Regions from separate parts of the Dethiothermospora halolimnae genome, predicted to be linked through region 2. Evidence: a T-box and tRNA genes for the amino acid it is inferred to sense, from the RefSeq annotation. Region 2 holds a T-box; the other holds one or more tRNA genes.
The links. A T-box is a leader RNA that pairs with one kind of tRNA and senses whether it is charged. The one in region 2 lies ahead of ileS (isoleucine--tRNA ligase), so its partner is inferred to be a tRNA-Ile.

Region 1 (4,589 bases), on a different contig from region 2:
TTATTTGTAATGGTTACTTGGGACGAGTTACCTATTGTTTTATCTACTAAACTTTTTTGAAGGCCCTGAATTAATGAACCTATAAAGATTTGGACCGAGACCCCTACGGCAATCCCCAATATAATAAATATAGTTTGTGCTTTATTGGACTTTAGAAATCTAAAAGCTATCTTAAATGGTAATCTCAATTAGTTCATCTCCTTTACTTTGATGTATATTCTTTTATTTTACACATAAATACTTTTAAATATAGTTAATTAAGCAGTTATCTTATTTATACGCTTTTTTTTATCTCTTAAACAATATAATTTATATAAATAAAAAATAGGTGTAAAATATACACCTCAGTCTGCCTTTCAACCGCATTTAGACAAAGTAAGCAAAAATGTCCGCCAGTCCTCGGATTTGGAAAATATAGAGAAACGGTCGAAAATAGAATTCCAAACTCGCTACGCTCAGACAGTGGAATTCAAGCGATTTTCTCCCTTATTCTATATTTTCACAAATCCTGCGGGATGACTACCATTTTTGCTTACTTTGTCGATGCTATGAGTTGTAAAATATACACCTATTCTTTATCTTTCTCATTACTTTCTATAACTTTTTTATAGTATTTCTTTATTTCCCTAATTCTCTTAATGTTAGTTTGTTTTTTATAAGAGTGATGAACACTTTCAAATAACATAATACTTATCATAGTAAGAATTATGGCAAAGGGTAGCCCTGTACTAATAACGGCGGTTTGTAATGCAGAGAGGGCTTTCTTTCCACCTATTAATAGTAATATAGCCGCCACAAGTCCCTCCATACATGCCCAGAATACTCTTTGGGGTACTGGGGAATCAAGTTTTCCCCCAGAGGTAATATTATCAACAACCAATGAGCCAGAATCACTTGATGTAACAAAGAAGGATATTACTAAAACTGTTCCCAGAAGGGATAATATAACTTTAATGACACCTGATATCAAAGGTATATTTAAATTGTTTATCATTTCAAATAATGCTATTGGCAAATTATCATTTACCACTTGAAATAAATTTCCGTCGGTTATATTATTTATATGTATTGCAGTACCTCCAAATACTGAAAGCCAAATAAAAGAGAGCAGAGAAGGAACTATTAATACTGCCAATACGAATTCCCTTACAGTTCTTCCTTTAGAAACCCTAGCTATAAACATTCCAACAAATGGAGACCAGGATATCCACCAAGATAAGTAAAATATAGACCAATCTCCCTGCCAAGTGCTATCATTTAATGATATAAAGAAAGAGGACTTAATAAAGTCATTAAAATATAATCCTAAAGAGTTAGCAAAAACCTTTAATATATATAGGGTAGGACCAAGGAATAATACTGCTACCATAAAAACAAAAGCTATTTTTATATTTAACTCAGATAAAAACTTAACCCCTTTATCTATGCCAGAAACAACCGATAGTGTGGCCATAAAGGTTATAATGGCAATTAATATTACTTGGACTGTAACACTAATATCTATTCCAGTTAAATAATTTAAACCACTATTTATCTGTTGGGCACCTAAACCAAGGGAAGTAGCTAAACCAAATAGACAAGCAACAACGGCCAAAACATCAATAATATCCCCTATAACACCAAAAATTCTATCCTTCAATATAGGATAAAATACTGATCTTAGTGAAAGGGGAAGTCCCTTATTATATGCAAAAAATGATAATGCTAGGGATAAAAGGGCATATATTCCCCAAGGATGGACTCCCCAGTGGAAGAAGGTTGTGGACATAGCTTGGGTTACTGAATTATTGCTTTCAAAAATAGGTGGGGTGTCTACAGCATGATATAAAGGTTCTCCAACTGCCCAAAACATTAGACCTATACCCATGCCGGCGGATATAAGCATAGAATACCATGCAAAGTTTGAAAACTCAGGCTCAGCATGAACTCCACCTATCTTTACACTTCCTAATCTTGAAAAGGCAAAGAATAAGCAGGTTATTATAAAAAAGTTACTAGATAATATAAATAACCAAGATCCTTTGGAAACAATAAAGGTTTTTATAGCATCAAATACTTTATTTGCCCTATCTAAATCACTAAGGGCATACATTGAGAATCCTAAAATAATTAATCCAGCTATTATTGATACAACTGGGTTCATATCTAGACCAAATTTAGTAAAGTTTCTACTATATAATTTTTCTTCTAAATGTTTTTTCATATCTTCCTGTTGCTTTTTATGATCATCTTGCATAACATTGCCCTCCTAGCTATGGAACTATAATAGTTATTTAATAGTTAAGTTTAAAAGAGTTAAACTCATTCATACTATTTATTGTTTTATTAATCATAAGAAAATATACGGTTAATATTTTGTTGAAAAGTGTTGACAAAATTATATGTCTGTGCTAAGATAATAAAGGTCGTTAGAAAAGTATTGGGACGTCGCCAAGTCGGTAAGGCACTAGACTTTGACTCTAGCATGCGTAGGTTCGAGTCCTGCCGTCCCAGCCAATATATTAAAATGTGGGCCTTTAGCTCAGTTGGTTAGAGCGCCCGGCTCATAACCGGTAGGTCTGGGGTTCGAATCCCTGAAGGCCCACCACATTTGCCCAGATAGCTCAGTCGGTAGAGCAGGGGACTGAAAATCCCCGTGTCGGTGGTTCGATTCCGCCTCTGGGCACCAATTGTAGTGCAGAGTACAGGGTACAGAGAGCAGGGAGAAAGATTAGCTTTTAGCTAATCTTTTTTTTATTACCAATTTACCCACATTAGTTACTGGGGGATTCGTAATCCCCCAGATTATTACCAATCTCTGCTCCCTGCACAGAATAAAGAAGCACCAAAAGTACCTTTGTTCTTTCTGTTAAGTATGATATTATAGTATAAATAGTTAATATAATAACAAAGGGGGAAATTAACATGTCTAATAAATATACAGTATTTTTAATAGCATACAGAGATGTTGAAGAAAAAATAGAAAAGATCCTAACAAATAGTTCTGTAAAGACAATTGATGAATTAGAAGATTTAGAGCAAACAGAAGTATTTTGTTCTAGAGGTTTTAATTTAAATAGTAGAATATGTATATATGTAGATTGGTTTAGGGATAAAGCAAAACAAAAGGTTAAAGATGGTTATAAACTAGCTATATTAGAAGTACCCCATAGTGTAGGTAAAAGTAAGTCAGATCTTTTAAATGAATTAGATATTAGCTTTGAAGAAGATATTTTAGTATTAGAAACTGTTGAAGTATAATAAAAAAAGTTTGGATATATATCCAAACTTTTTTTATTAGTTACGGGAGGATTAATAACTTTTGTTGTTGCTGGGGGATTCATAATCCTATAGCCTATTGAAAAATACAGTCTTTGAAGCCCCACATATATTCATGGGAATTCCAACTCCCTGTTCTCTGCACCTTATACATTTCATTTTGTTTTCACTATTACCACTATGTTATAATATACTTTAGTAAAGGTATAAAATAGAATAGGGGGATATAATCATGGATAATACAAAATGTTTAATATGTGGAATGAATATAACAGCTAATAGTTACAATTTAAATAATTCAACTTTTATTAATGAGAATAAAAAAGAAAATATAATAAACTGCCCTTTTTGTGGGGTAGATATTATTTATATAGATAAAAAAAAGGACATATATGATGTAGATGAAGATAAATTAAATGCTGAAAGCTTAAAAATATTAGATAAAGCTATGAAATTAGAAGTATTTAATGGTGAATTCTATAGGGAAGCTAGTAAATTAGCTAAAGATAAAAAGGTTAAAAAGATGTTAAAGGACTTAAGTAATATAGAGTTTATGCATGCAAAGATACATAAAAGATTAGGTGGATTTAAAGAACTACCAAAGTTGCGTAAACCAGATTATACAAAACATAATACAGACCAACTCTTGCTTATAGAAGCAAACAAACGGGAAAAACATGCTATATCTTTTTATAACAGAAAAAGTAAAGAAATTTCAAATGAAATTATAATTGAAGTATTTAAAGCTCTATCGGATGTGGAGAAACAACATATGGTGATAACTGATAAGAAGGATTAATAAAGGAGAGATAATATTTTATTTAAAGATATGCCAAAAAAGAAAGATAAAAACTGGTTAAAAATATTTATATCATTATTTTTTGTAATAGCAGGCATTATTATAGCTCTGTACATGATTTTTTCTGACTTAAAGTTAAGTGAAGTTGATATAACAGAAGAAGGAGTTACTCTTTTAATTCTAGCTTTAATCCCATCAGTTGGTATTTGCTTATCAGGTTATTATGGAGGAAAAATAACACCAATAATAGCCACTTTAGGAGTAATAATTGGTTTTGGTCTTATGATCAATTTTATAAGCAAGGGATATAAGCTTTCAGGGTTAGTAGGGGGAGTCTCCTTTTTCAATATAACTATAGGAAGTATTATAGTTGGAGTAATTGGGGATATAATATATTATTTTATTAGAAAAAATAGGAAATGATTAGTATAGATAAATTGTGGTATTTAAATTAATAAGAGATAAATTGATACCAAAGGGTTAAGATAATTATTTAAGAGAGGAGAGATATTATTAATAAGAAGAAGATACT
Region 2 (4,589 bases):
AATGTAATATGGGAAAAAGACTTTAGTGAAAACGAAAAATCCAATGTAACATTAGATATTGAAAAAGATAAGAAATATAGATTGACCATAATAGGAGAAGAAACTAAGGGAAAATATAATATTAAGTTAGATAAATAGATATCTTTTAATGGTAATCTTCGAATGAATTCGAAGCTACGTATGTTCACTGTCAACTTCTAATTTAAAAAAGTAGAAATAAATTCATTCCTCGGGATAATAGGGATGTAGGAGAGAATTCATTCCCCGATATAATAATATATAAAATTCCTAGCTTAGTTGTTGGGGGATTCGTAATCCCCCAACCCCAACATACTTCCCTATATAACCAAAATAGGACTGGTACACAACCAATAACAATCGCATATACTAAATTACCAAGGAATAAGGAGGTATTACTGTGATTATTCATGTTGTAAGACCAGGTGAAAGTGTATATTCAATAGGCAGACTATATGGAGTAGATCCATCTAAAATAATATCAGACAATCAACTTGAAAACCCCAATCAATTGGTGGTAGGACAAACACTGGTGGTATTAGAGGGAACAAGACAACATAGGGTGGCTCCAGGACAGAGTTTATATGCTATAGCTAGAGATTACGGTGTAACCGTAGAGGCTATATTAGATGCAAACCCAAGCATAACAAATCCAACACAAATATACCCGGGACAAATAATAACAATACCCAGTAGAACTCAAAAACTAGGTACTATAGAGGTAAATGGATATGCTTTACCTAATATAGATATGGAGGTTTTAAAAAAGACTCTCCCTAACTTAACCTATTTAAGTATATTTAGTTACCATGTGAAGTCCGATGGGAGTTTAGTACCTATAGAAGATGAAGCACTAATAAAGGCAGCCAGAGAAGCAGGGGTTGGGCCCCTTATGGTTATAACCAATATAGAAGAGGAAGGGTTTAGTAGTGATCTTGCAAGAACTATATTTGATAATGAAGAGGTTCAAAACAAACTAATAGAAAATATTATTAATAATTTAGAAACTAAAAACTATTATGGACTGGATATAGATTTTGAGTTTATATATCCAGGGGATAGGGAAAAATATAATAACTTCTTAAGAAAAATAACAAATAGACTACATGAACTAGGATTTATCGTATCAACAGCAGTTGCACCAAAGATATCGGCAGATCAAAGTGGACTTTTATATGAAGCCCATGATTACAAAGCCCATGGTGAGATAGTAGACCACGTTATAATAATGACCTATGAATGGGGATATACCTACAGTCCCCCTATGGCAGTGGCCCCAATAGACCAAGTTGAAAGGGTAATAAGCTATGCAGTAACAGAAATACCCAGTGAAAAAATACTAATGGGAATACCAAACTATGGGTATAACTGGACACTACCCTTTGTTAAGGGAACAATGGCTAAAGCCATATCAAATACAGCAGCAGTGGACTTGGCAAGAAGGGTTGGGGCGGTTATTAAATATGATACAAAATCCCAATCTCCATTTTATAACTACTATGATGAAAATGCTAAGCAACATGAAGTGTGGTTTGAAGATGCAAGGAGTATAGAAGCTAAATTAAGGCTAGTAAATCAATATGATCTAGGGGGAGTAAGCTACTGGACAATAAATAGTTATTTTCCACAAAACTGGTTAGTAGTAAATTCATTGTATGATGTTGAGAAGGTGTTATAAAACTCCTTGACAAAACTATTTATTTATTGTATCATAAACGAAAATATATATATTATTAATGGCTATGATAAGGACAGTAATAATGGTAAGTAGTTCACAGAGATATAATCATTTGCTGAGAGATTATAAGCAAAAGCCCTTATGAACATCACCTTTGAGCTGAATATCTGAAGTAATAGTAGGATATTTCGTAGAGATACGTTATATTGTAATGAGAGATAGGATAAATATATCCTATAATCAGGGTGGTAACGCGACAAATTCGTCCCTAAGTCTTTTGACTTAGGGATTTTTTAATTTAACAAAAACAAAAGGAAGGTGAAAAAATGGCTAAATTTGAAAACTTATATAGTGGATCAGTAAGCGAAAACGAACAAAAGATTTCAAATTATTGGAATGAAATAGATTTACTTAAAAGAAGTGTAGAAACTAGAGAAGATAATGAACCATTTATATTCTTTGAAGGTCCTCCAACGGCCAATGGTAGACCGGGTATCCATCATGTTATAGCAAGAACATTAAAGGACTCTGTTTGTAGATATAAAACTATGAAGGGATATCAAGTAAAAAGAAAGGCAGGATGGGATACCCATGGATTACCTGTTGAAATAGAGGTTGAGAAAAAGCTTAGTTTAAACAACAAACAAGAGATTGAAGACTATGGAATAGATAAGTTTAATAAAGAGTGTAGAGAATCAGTATTTAAGTATGAAGGTCTTTGGAGAAAAATGACAGAACGTATGGGATATCTAATAGACTTAGACAATCCATATATAACCTTAGATAATAACTATATAGAAACAGTATGGTGGATATTAGATAAGTTTAATAAAGAAGGATTTATCTATGAAGGACATAAGATACTACCCTATTGTTCAAGATGTGGTACAGGGCTTGCGTCCCATGAGGTTGCCCAAGGATATAAAGAGATAAAGTCCAATACTGTAATAGCTAAGTTTAAAAGAAAAGATGCCGATGAATATTTCCTAGTATGGACAACTACACCATGGACCCTTGCAGCCAATGTTTCATTAACGGTAAATGCCGATGTAACATATGTAAAGGTAATGCAGGATGATACTGTATATTATGTGGCAAAGGACTTAGCAAACAAAGTCCTTGGTGAAGACTATGAAGTATTAGAGGAAATGAAGGGGAAAGATTTAGAACATATTGAGTATGAACAACTTATGCCCTTTGTTAAACCTGATAAAAAGGCATTCTTCGTTACAGTAGCAGATTATGTAACAACAAGTGATGGTACTGGTATAGTTCATACAGCACCTGCCTTTGGTGAAGATGACTACAATACAGGAAGAAGATATGATTTACCTGTGGTTCAACCGGTTAATGAAGAGGGTAAGTATACAACAACTCCTTGGGAAGGACGTTTTGTAATAAGTGAAGACCTAGATGTGGACATTATAAAATGGCTACACGGGGAAAATAAACTTTATAAAAAAGAAAAGATGCCCCATAATTATCCCCACTGCTGGAGATGTGATACTCCATTATTATACTATGCTAAGCCAAGCTGGTATATAGAAATGACAAAGATAAAGGATAAACTTATTGAAAATAATAATAGTGTTGAATGGTACCCAGATTATGTAGGGGAAAAGAGATTTGGAAACTGGCTTGAAAACCTAAATGATTGGGCTATATCAAGAAGTAGATATTGGGGAACACCCCTTAATATTTGGAGATGTGAATGTGGCCATACAGAAAGTATAGCCTCAAGAAAGGAACTTTCAGAAAGGGCTATAGAAGATATAGATGACAGTATAGAGCTTCATAGACCATATGTTGATGATGTTCATATTAAATGTTCAGAATGTGGAGAAACAATGACAAGGGTAACTGATGTTATTGACTGTTGGTTTGATAGTGGTTCAATGCCCTTTGCCCAACAACACTATCCATTTGAAAACAATGAAAACTTTGATGAACTATTCCCAGCAGACTTTATATGTGAAGGTATAGACCAAACTAGAGGTTGGTTCTATTCATTACTGGCAATATCAACATTTGTTACTGGCAAGTCTCCATATAAGAGGGTACTTGTAAATGACCTTATATTAGATAAAAACGGAAAGAAAATGTCCAAATCAAAAGGCAACACAGTAGATCCTTTTGAACTATTCGATAAGTATGGTGCCGATGTTTTAAGATGGTATCTACTATATGTATCCCCAGCTTGGACACCAACTAGATTTGATGAAGAGGGACTTAAGGAAATAAATAGTAAGTTCTTTAGTACCATTAAAAATGTATATAACTTCTTTACTTTATATGCCAATACCGATGAAGTAGACCCAAGGGAGTTTGAGATAGACTATAACGATAGACCAGAATTAGATAGATGGATGCTATCAAGATACAATAGCCTACTTAAAGAAGTAGAAGGTGATCTTAAGGTATTTGATTTAACTAAAACAGTTAGAAAGATACAGGACTTTGTAAATGAGGATTTATCTAACTGGTATATTAGACGTTCCCGTAGAAGATTCTGGGAAACAGAACTAACAGAGGATAAAAAATCAGTTTATAAGACAACATATGAAATATTAGTTGGCATAACTCAATTGGTAGCACCTTTTGCACCTTATCTATCGGAGGAAATGTATAAAAAATTAACCGGTGGAGAGTCAGTTCATATAAGCTACTACCCTGTATCAAATGATGACCATATAGATGTTAAGCTAGAGGAAAAGATGGATATAGTAAGAAATCTTGTAAAACTAGGTAGAGCATCTAGGGAATCAGTAAAGATAAAGGTACGTCAACCTATAGCAAAGGTATTAGTTGATGGAGGCTATGAAGAGCTAATATCAGATGTTGTACCCCTTATCAAGGAAGAGTTAAACGTTAAAGATGTTATATTTGCTAAAGA

Region 1: it encodes a tRNA-Ile, which carries the amino acid that the T-box ahead of ileS (isoleucine--tRNA ligase) is inferred to sense. The anticodon was not compared.

The regions. Positions count from the first base shown of each region.
Region 1 is NZ_JBAKFX010000032.1:16,226-20,814, reverse strand. It holds gene V6137_RS12945 (ABC transporter permease) at 1-188, opposite strand, end outside; gene V6137_RS12940 (BCCT family transporter) at 569-2,236, opposite strand; tRNA gene V6137_RS12935 (tRNA-Gln) at 2,421-2,496, shown strand; tRNA gene V6137_RS12930 (tRNA-Ile) at 2,511-2,587, shown strand; tRNA gene V6137_RS12925 (tRNA-Phe) at 2,593-2,668, shown strand; gene V6137_RS12920 (hypothetical protein) at 2,905-3,240, shown strand; gene V6137_RS12915 (ferritin family protein) at 3,491-4,057, shown strand; gene V6137_RS12910 (hypothetical protein) at 4,088-4,480, shown strand.
Region 2 is NZ_JBAKFX010000065.1:6,258-10,846, forward strand. It holds gene V6137_RS18005 (hypothetical protein) at 1-138, shown strand, start outside; gene V6137_RS18010 (glycoside hydrolase family 18 protein) at 419-1,696, shown strand; T-box leader at 1,752-1,969, shown strand; gene ileS (isoleucine--tRNA ligase) at 2,023-4,589, shown strand, end outside.